DNA from 3 places in the Paenibacillus sepulcri genome. Region 2 is predicted to be linked to each of the others. Evidence: riboswitches for the same ligand, from Rfam matches in the RefSeq annotation. Region 2 holds a riboswitch; each other region holds the start of a gene.
What was found. Region 2 has a riboswitch for thiamine pyrophosphate ahead of ACFOLF_RS05000 (ABC transporter substrate-binding protein). Riboswitches for the same ligand answer to the same signal wherever they lie in the genome.
Positions count from the first base shown of each region.

Region 1: another riboswitch for thiamine pyrophosphate. It lies ahead of thiC (phosphomethylpyrimidine synthase ThiC); the one in region 2 lies ahead of ACFOLF_RS05000 (ABC transporter substrate-binding protein).
Region 3: another riboswitch for thiamine pyrophosphate. It lies ahead of ACFOLF_RS30730 (thiamine phosphate synthase); the one in region 2 lies ahead of ACFOLF_RS05000 (ABC transporter substrate-binding protein).

Region 1 is NZ_JBHRUP010000001.1:6,349,519-6,352,797, reverse strand. It holds gene thiC (phosphomethylpyrimidine synthase ThiC) at 1-1,218, opposite strand, end outside; TPP riboswitch at 1,645-1,752, opposite strand; gene ACFOLF_RS27660 (hypothetical protein) at 1,801-3,279, opposite strand, start outside.
Region 2 is NZ_JBHRUP010000001.1:1,109,516-1,112,794, reverse strand. It holds gene ACFOLF_RS05010 (glycosyltransferase) at 1-939, opposite strand, end outside; gene ACFOLF_RS05005 (hypothetical protein) at 1,018-1,428, opposite strand; TPP riboswitch at 1,656-1,767, shown strand; gene ACFOLF_RS05000 (ABC transporter substrate-binding protein) at 1,950-3,020, shown strand; gene ACFOLF_RS04995 (thiamine-binding protein) at 3,071-3,279, shown strand, end outside.
Region 3 is NZ_JBHRUP010000001.1:7,073,250-7,076,528, forward strand. It holds gene ACFOLF_RS30725 (hypothetical protein) at 1-757, shown strand, start outside; TPP riboswitch at 903-1,004, shown strand; gene ACFOLF_RS30730 (thiamine phosphate synthase) at 1,122-1,757, shown strand; gene thiO (glycine oxidase ThiO) at 1,741-2,895, shown strand; gene thiS (sulfur carrier protein ThiS) at 2,879-3,082, shown strand; gene ACFOLF_RS30745 (thiazole synthase) at 3,084-3,279, shown strand, end outside.

The DNA.
Region 1 (3,279 bases), 5.2 Mb from region 2:
CAATTGACGCTCCATATTCTCCTGGATCAGATGCATCGGAACATGGCCGGGGCCTTCGATCATCACCTGCACTTCATGTTTCCATGCAGCTTGAGCCAGCTCGCCAAGAGTATCCAGCTCTCCGAATTGAGCCTCGTCGTTGGCATCTGCAATGGAGCCGGGACGCAGCCCGTCGCCGAGAGAGAATGAAACATCATATTGTTTCATAATTTCGCAAATTTCTTCAAAATGCGTATACAGAAAGTTCTCGCGTTGATGCGCCAGGCACCATGCCGCCATAATCGACCCGCCCCGCGAAACAATCCCCGTTACCCGCTTGGCCGTAAGCGGAATGTAACGCAGCAGCAGACCCGCATGAATGGTAAAATAATCTACCCCTTGCTCGGCCTGCTCGATCAGAGTATCGCGGTACACCTCCCAGCTCAGATCCTCCGCCTTTCCGTTCACCTTTTCCAGCGCCTGATAGATAGGCACTGTGCCGACCGGAACCGGCGAGTTTCGCACGACCCATTCGCGGGTTGTATGAATGTTCCTGCCCGTGGAGAGATCCATGACCGTATCGGCGCCCCAGCGGGTGGCCCATGTCATTTTCTCCACTTCCTCCTCGATGGATGAGGCAACGGCTGAATTACCGATGTTGGCATTGATCTTGACGTGGAAGCGGCGCCCGATAATCATCGGTTCGCTCTCCGGATGATTGATATTCGCCGGTATAATAGCTCTTCCTGCCGCTACCTCGCTTCGCACAAGCTCTGCCTCTACCCCTTCACGAACAGCAATAAATGCCATCTCCGGCGTAATGATTCCCCTGCGGGCATAAAATAATTGGGTCACATTGCGCCCGCGGACAGCTCTTAGCGGTGTGTGGTTTAAAGCCGGGTACGGTTCTGCTCCTTGGCTGCCTGCCGCTTTCTCCGAGTGGAAACCGTTATCAAGCGGCTGAATCACACGCCCTTCATAGCGCTCCACATCTCCCCGATCTTCAATCCATGACCGGCGAAGAGCCGGCAGACCCTTGCGCACATCGGCCCGATAAGCGGAATCCGTGTACGGACCGCTGGAATCATATACCCGAACCGGTTCGTTCATCTGCACCTCACCGCTTCTACTGATACTCGGCGACAGTTCAATCTCCCTCATCGGCACCCGTACATCCGAACGGCTTCCTTGCACATACACTTTGCGACTGCCCGGCAATGCTCCAGCCATGATCGTCATATCAAAAAACCTCCCAAGGTAATTTGGATAATCCCCTAGGAGGCTCGCAAGGTACAGCGGCATAGACGGTGCGGAAAAATTGGAACGAGCCAAGGGCAGGCTGTTCCCTGTCCTATCAGTTCCCGGTATGAGCAGGCTTCAGCCCGTTCACCGACAGCATTCCTTGACACACTACATGCTGGAGCGAACCAGGAAGAATCCGTTCTGCCGTCCTTTGCGGCTGAGCAAATTTCTTCCCTTGGACCGTATAGAAATTTATAGGAGTGAAGCTTATAAATTCTATAAGGTTAAAAAAACCGCTCCGGCATGGGAGCGGTTTGAATGCGGCAATTTCCATCCGGCATATGAAGACTATGCTTCATTGTCCGAATAAGTGAGGCATCCTGTCTATGCGAAAAGACATTTGCATAGATCCAGCCCATAATCGCACAGACAAGCCCACTTTCCTACGCTGGCATAACCCAGATCAGGTTCAAAGGGACCAAAGCGATCAGCGCTTTATCTCAGCCCATGCGGGCGCCCCTAGTGGATTTCCTAGTACGACTATATCGCGTGAACGCACACGCAGTCAACTTATAATGTTCAATTTCTTCGATGAATGCCAACCGTCTGCTGCACATTGCCTGCAACCGTGACGGTTACGTAGTCTGTCTTCATGGTCCCGTTGTTGTAAGTAGAGGTGAACGTAAACGTCAGCGGTCCATCCTCCAGCTTCTCGAAGCTTTCATCCCACATACTCCCGCTCCAGCTGGTCCGCCGCGCGTTCGCGGCATCCAGATGGGTCGTGAAGCCGTTCATTGTCACCTCAACAGTATTCGCTTGGGTAGTTGTAACCGTATCGGTCGTTTGGGCATGCAGCACAAACTTCTCACCTGCCCAAAAGACCTCATAACCGCGCGGGCTGTCTGCATCGCCGTTTTGATTCATATTGTATTCTCTGCGGCGCTGGTCCCACAAATCCGTATGCATCACCTGACCCTTGACGTCAAGCGGCAGCACCGGTATGTCCTTGCGCACCACAACCGGCGGCGCTTGGCCGTCCTGGACCGTAAGCTCGACTTTATATTTCCCTGCCTTGTCTCCTCTGAAACCTGGCCCGGTGTGACCATAGGGACTATTAAGAAAGGAGTTGAAGGTTTGTGAGCCTCCCTCCGGATCCTTGACAATATAGATAACCTGTAAGGTATCCAGGTCGGGATCGTCAATGGTATGGCTGATCCGGATCGAATCCCCTTCATACACCGGTTTGGGGGTCCAGTCAAAATCGGCTGCAGGCGGCCGGTTCGTTTCGATATAGAAGTATTTCGGATCGCTCCAATTGCTCCAGTCATAGCCGTCATACACACGGATTATGACATACATGTACACATGCTCAGGCAGGTCGACAGTTGGCCGCCAAGAGAGTTCCCGGCCCGGCTTGATATCCGTATCCCGATACAGCTCTCCGCCATATTTGAAAATCTGAAGCTGGTATCGGGTTTGCAAATCTCCGTCAGCATCCGCATAATTCCATTGAAACGCCGGCCGGAATTCCGTTAGCTTCGCCGGATTATTCTGATCCGTGCTTTCAGGCACTGTAATCCGGGCTTGCGGTATCTGGTTGTATATCGTGACCTGCCCGTTGTACTGCGCCTCGGCTCCTGCCGAATCCTGCACGACCTGCCGGATATTGAAGGTGCCGAGTGTGTTGAACACCTTGCTCCAGAATGTCCGTGACGTGCTCTGCAATAATTCCCCATCGCCAGTTGTCATATTGCGAATGTAGTACGCATGCGGCAGGTTCTCCCGTCCACCATCCTCGGCATCATAGGCCCTAGAATCCATAACAACCGGAACGTTGCGGAAAGTATTCACATAGCTCGTCGTGAATCCGGGAACCGGCGGCGTATTGGGTGTCGGTATTGTGGAGATATCCAGGGATATGACGGTGTAATCCGACCATGCGCCATATTCGTCCTTCACAGCCATGCCAATTTCATATAAACCCCGTTCCTGCGGAGTTACAAGCTTTTCGTAGACAATGCTCCCGGATGGGGCGGCGTAGTAGAACTTCTTCTCCAG
Region 2 (3,279 bases):
CGGAGCCCAGGTCCAGCATATTTTGTTCATTAATCCGAAATGGTTCGGGGGCATTTCCCGTGTGAGCGCCATCTCATACCAAAATATGGCCTTCTCGTAATCGCTGTGCTCCTCGTGCCAATAGGCAATTCTGCAGCAAATATCCGCGCGGGGGAGGTCATACTCGAAGGATTTGAGCAGGCTCTGCAGTTCCTTCTTCGCATCGCCTTTTGCATGATAACAATGCGCAAGCTGTCCGCAGGCTGCGTGGTGGTCTTCAAAATAATCGACTTCTCTCCTTAAGAAGGATTCATAGCTGTCAATCGCCTCATCCCAGCGTTTGTGATCCATGAGCTCATTAGAATAATAGAAATGGACCCGGGCGCTCATGTTCCCCTGTTCTTTGCGGATCGTTTCTTCCAGTATCGAAATATTCCGAAGCGGGTCTTTATGCTCGCGCATTGGCGCGTGGGTAACTTCAATGCCGGAAGACAGCGCCCTGCCGTCGACAACGAGCACTTCATGCACAGGGTTGACCCATTGAAAACTGCGCGCACGTTTAACCAGCCGGTTGCGGCGTGTGAACAGCTGGGCATTTCCCTGAAAGTCCCGGGACAGGACGTAATCCATCAGGACCGTATCGTAATCGGAAGTCAGGTCGTTTTTCAATTTCAGGAACGCCTGCCGGTCCTTCTCCAGGAAAACATCATCCGCATCGAGCCAGCAAATATAATCCTTGGCAGCATGGCTGAAGGAAAAATTGCGGGCTGCGGCAAAATCGTGAATCCATTCGAAGTCGTATATATGATTCGTATACCTGGATACGATTTCTTTCGTATGGTCCGACGATCCGGTATCGACGATAATGATTTCGTCCATCAAATCCGCAACCGAATCGAGACATCGTGCGATCACCTTCTCTTCATTACGCACGATCATGCATAAACTGACCGAAATCAATTCAATCCACCCTTTCCAGTGCGCAAATAGGTAAAAAATGAAGCTACACGGTCTAGGCCGTATAGCTTCTTTGAAGAATTAGACCGTTGAAGAGGCAAGTCCCCAGAACACTTCGGGGCCGACCCGTGATGAACCAACGACGGCACTGCTTATAAAAGCAGAGTAAGTCGTTTGTGCAGCGGCGGGAGCCAAAAGGTCTTGTGCGGTAAAGCTGCGTGTATTAACGCCTGCAATACCAGCTGTGAAGATGGCGGAATAAATAATGGTGTCTGTAATCAAGGTTCCGCGAACAACCTGGACAGCAACGGTGGTACCTGCAACTAGAGCGCTGAATCCGATTGTTCCTGTAAGATCCACAATCGGGTTCGCGACGCTGCGGGTTTGCAGACCGATAACTCCGAACAATGCCGGAGCTGCGGTAAGCGCAACGTTGATGGAGCCGGAAGCATTCGCATTCATCGAGCTGCGTTGATCAAGAAAAGTTCCCATGCTGATTTCCCCCTTTCCTCGTAGATCATACATGCTATTCCAAGTTCTCCGTAATGGAGTAGGCCAAGAATGGCCTCTATTTGCGGATTTTATGAGACTGATAGGCAAACGATTGTAAAATCACCACAAGGCCCCCGTATATTTAACGGATCAAGCAACCTGTTATATGTCAACATTCAGGTGGCATTTTGCGCATTGTTTGCTATAATAGGAGATGCGACATAACTGAATATGACATGGGGAGCTGGAGTAGGCCGGCTGAGAGGGGATACCGTTACAATCCCGACCCTTTGACCTGATCTGGATAATGCCAGCGTAGGAATTGCATTGTAGCCAGCCCGTTTTCATGGTTTTAAGTGAAAGCAGGGGGGCGGATTTTACAAAGCCGTTTACAAGCGTCTTCCATCGGGAGGGCGCTTTTTCTTATGGACAAATCGGGGTTATGTGAAGAAGTTGTCGCTTATCTTGAACGATATTGGGGAGGAGCAGCGCAGATCATGGCAGTAAACAAACGGTTCACAATGGCAAAATGGGGAATAGCGGTGCTTATCCTGCTGCTCACGCTCGCGGGCTGCGGAGCCAAAGAGAATAATACGGAGCAGGCAGACAACGCGGCGGGTACAAACAGCAGCGGTGCGGATGCGGACGGAGCCAGCCAGGAGTCCGGCAACACGGATGCCGGACAGACCGCTGCCTTAACGAAGGTGAAGGTCGTGCTGGACTGGACGCCGAATACGAATCATACAGGGCTGTATGTAGCCCGGGACAACGGTTTTTTCAAAAACCATGGACTTGATGTGGAAATCATCCAACCCGGCGAAGCCGGTGCCGACACGATGGTGGCCACGGGCGCGGCGGATTTCGGAGTAGGTTATCAGGAAGGGATTACACAAGCGCGGATTCAGGGTGTGCCGCTGGTTTCCATAGCCGCTGTCATCCAGCACAACACCTCGGGCTTCGCTTCGCCTGCGGACAAGAATATCAAGACGCCGACCGATTTTGAGGGTAAAACCTATGGCGGCTGGGGCTCTCCGGCCGAGGAGGCCGTCATCGATTCATTGATGCAGGAGCAGAAGGCGGATGCGGGCAAAGTGAAAATCGTGAACATCGGCGATGCTGATTTCTTCACCGCTGTGAAGAAAAACATTGATTTTGCCTGGATTTATTATGCATGGACCGGCGTGGAGGCCGAGCTTCGCGGGGATAAAATCAACATGATTTACTTGACCGATTACAGCGACAAGCTGGACTATTATACGCCTGTGCTGGAAACGAATGAGAAGATGATTGCCGAGCGCAGCGACATTGTAAAAGCATTCGTAGCCGGAGCATCCGAAGGGTATATCTTTGCGATCGATCATCCCGAGGATGCGGCGGAAATTCTGATCAAGGCGGAGCCGGATCTGAACGCCGATCTGGTCCGGGCCAGCCAGAAATGGCTCAGCCCGCGCTATCAGGATGATGCAGCCCGCTGGGGGGAGCAAAAACCGGAAGTATGGACGAATTATGCCGACTGGATGTTTGAGCATAAGCTGCTGGATAAAAAACTCGAGGCGGATAAAGCCTTCACAAACGAATTTTTGCCTGAATAACCGATAAAGGCCGGAGGGAACTCAAAATAGCGAAAGGGGAAGGAAACGACATGGCGAACGCCTTATTAAGCATTCAAATACTGCCGCATACACCTGGAGGGGAAAGCGTCATCCCGTATGTGGACCGTGCCATCGAGATTATTAAAGCATCAGGCGTGCCTTACCGTGTAGCGCCGCTTGAAACGACGATGGAAGGGGAATTGAATCATCTGCTGTCTATCGTGCAGGAGATGAATGATGCGATGACCGTGATGGGTTG
Region 3 (3,279 bases), 6.0 Mb from region 2:
CTGGGTCGAATACCTTCGTAATTTGCTGGCTGCAGCCGGAGGGATTGACGGGGATCTCGCCAAGGAGGAGCCCGATCCCGAGCTTGCGGTTGCCGCCCAGCTATTCGAGCTGCCTGCTTCCAGCACGCGCGACGAGCGGTTCCGCAGCGCAGTGAGCAAATTCAAGGAATTTCAGTTCGAGGACTCCGAGGCGGGCCGATTCGAAATGATGATGTTTACGCGCTTCTTCGAGATGTCTCCGGCGGAAGCGGTTGCCTGCGTCCACTTTCAATCCGAAGGCAAGCCATGGGAGTTCTACCTCGATACCGCCAGGCATGCCTGGGACGAGGTCAGACATTCCTGGTTCGGCGAAGCGGCGCTGCGCGTCAAGGGCTATGATATTTACGACAAGCCGAACTGGACGGGCTGGCTGGACATGACGCTGCAGCTGTTCGAGCCGGACGAGGCCTATACGCATCTGACGATTGCCATTGAGAAAGCGGCGATGAAATATCCGCCTGGCAAGCGCGAGGAATGGGAATTTTGCCGCGACATTGCCCGGGATCCGCTCATGACGACCTTCCAGGACTTCGACTGGGCCGACGAAGTGGTGCATGCCGGTTTCGGACAGCGCTGGATCGTGAATGACGTGCATAAAGGGGATCTGAAGCAGGCGATGACTTCCTCGGCAGAAACAGTCGAGAAGAGAGGGGCCTATATGGCGAAGTTCGACCATCAGGGAGCAGAGCCGAAAAGCCCGTATGCCGGCGGGTATTGAGAGGGAAATAATGTCTTAACGCTTGCCCTTTCAGATGCGGCTTCTTCCTGGCCGCATAAGGTTGGACCCGCATATTTGCAGCCTTCCAACAGATTTTTATTTGCTTTTTCTAGCATTCGTGATAGTATAAAGCCAATTGCATAGGATGTATCACTAGGGGAGCCGAATGGCTGAGATTGAAGATGAATTCAAACCCTTTGCACCTGATCTGGGTAATACCAGCGTAGGGAAGTGGTCTCACGATTGGTCTATCGGCATATGAATAAGTATGCTATTGCCTAGTTGAACAGGGCCGCCTTCTTATCTGGAGGGCGGTCTTTTTTGTGTTTTTATCCATACCGTAGTCTGGGAGGGCGGTGAACGTTTGACGGCATTGGAATTACATATAATTTCGGATGGCCGGCAGGATCTGGAAGCCTATGCGAAGACTGCCGGGAAGATTCATCCGTATGTGACTTCCTTTCATCTGCGGGAACCGGCGAGGAATGCTTCCGAGCTGTGGCAGGGGGTGCAAGCTCTGCTGGCCGAAGGCGTTCCGGCCGGGAAAATAATGATTAATGACCGGATCGATGTAGCATGGGCCGCCCGGCTGCAGGGCGCTCAGCTATCCTTCCGCAGTCTGGGCGTACGGGAAGCCAGAATGGCTTTTCCCGGACTTCGGCTGGGCTGCTCCGTGCATGGAATAGAGGAGTCTGTCGTGGCCGGGCAGCAGGGAGCGGATTTCCTGATTTATGGTCATATATTCGCAACGGCTTCCAAGCTGGGGCAGGAGCCGAGAGGGATCGGTGCTCTGGCGCATATGGTCCGGAGCGCAGATATACCCGTAATCGCCATTGGCGGAATTAATCCGGAGCGCGTGCAGCAGGTCCGGGCAGCAGGAGCAGCGGGTGTAGCGGTGCTGTCGGGCATTATGCAGGCGGCGGATCCTATGGGAGCCGCCTTGCAGTATGCCGAAGCTTTGAACAGACGAGGAGACGAATCAGATGACGAAAATGTTTGATGCGATCATTGTGGGCGGAGGGGTGATTGGAAGCTCGATCGCTTACCATATGGCGGCAAGAGGCATGAAGGTTGTGCTGCTGGAGCGTGACCGGCTTGCCGGGCAGGCCTCCAATGCCGCTGCCGGCATGCTTGCCGCACAGGCGGAAATCAACGAAGCGGGGCCTTTATTCGAGCTGGCCCTCCGCAGCCGCGCGCTCTTCCCCTCACTTGCCGCCCAGCTTCGAGAGCTCAGCGGAATTGATATCGGACTGGAGCGCAAGGGGCTGCTGCGCATCGCCACAACCGTCGCGCAGATGAACGAGCTTCAGCATGCGATCGAATTTCAGCGCAAAGCGGGGCAACAGGCAAGCTGGCTGACCGGTCGTGAGGTTCGCAAGCTCGAGCGGGCGCTTGCCCCGGATATTCTGGGCGCCATGCTTGTTGAAGAGGACGGGCATGTGCTGGCCCCGGAGCTTTCCCTTGCTTTTGCCAAGGCGGCCGCGGCGCTGGGAGCGGATATACGGGAATATGCGGAGGTTCAATCGCTTGTTCTGGAGCAGGGCTCTGTATGCGGAGTCCGCATTCGGGACACAACCTTGTACGGCAGCCGCGTCGTCATTGCCTCCGGCACCTGGAGCGGGCCGCTTATGGAGCAGGCTGGACTTTCAAGTCCTGTTTTCCCTGTTCAGGGAGAATGCTTCTCGGTGCTTACCCATGCTCCGCTGGTGCAGGCGACGATCTTCGGCGATGATTGTTATCTCGTTCCCAAGAAGGGCGGACGGCTTATTGTCGGAGCCACGATGAGAGAGCATTCCTATGACCGCAAAGTCACGCTGGGGGGGATTGGCAAACTCCTCGAAGCCGCCAAGCTGCTGGTTCCGGATATTGTGCATGCGGAATGGGAAAAAGCCTGGTCGGGACTGCGGCCGCAGACTGCGGACGGATTGCCTTTCCTGGGGGAGCATAAGGAGCTGCGGGGCTTGTACGTGGCGGCCGGCCACTATCGCAATGGCATACTGCTTAGTCCCATTACCGGGCAATTGGCCGCTGATTGGGCGGAGGGTAAAGCGGCAGAGGCCGATTATCTCGACGCTTTTCGATTGGACCGGCAGATGGACATGAAAGGAGCGATGAACCAGGATGAATTTGCACATTAATGGCGAGAACGTTGAAGTGCCCGGTACTTTAGCATCCGTGCACGACCTGCTCCGTCATTTCGGTTTGGAGGAGAAGGTAGTAATTGTAGAGTGGAACCAGAGCATTCTGGAAAAGTCCGCTCACCAGGATACCCGTCTGTCGGACGGAGACCGTATTGAGATTGTCCATTTTGTAGGAGGTGGCTGATATGTTGAAGATTGGAGCGCATGAATTTCATTCCCGGCTGCTGCTCGGCACAGGGAAGTTCCCGGATTTTGAAATCCAGAAGCAGGCCGTCGAGGCTTCGGAATCGCAGATTCTGACGTTCGCCGTGAGAAGGATGAATATTTTTGAGGCGGGCCAGCCTAATTTTCTGGAGATGCTGGATGTGAGCCGCTACACGT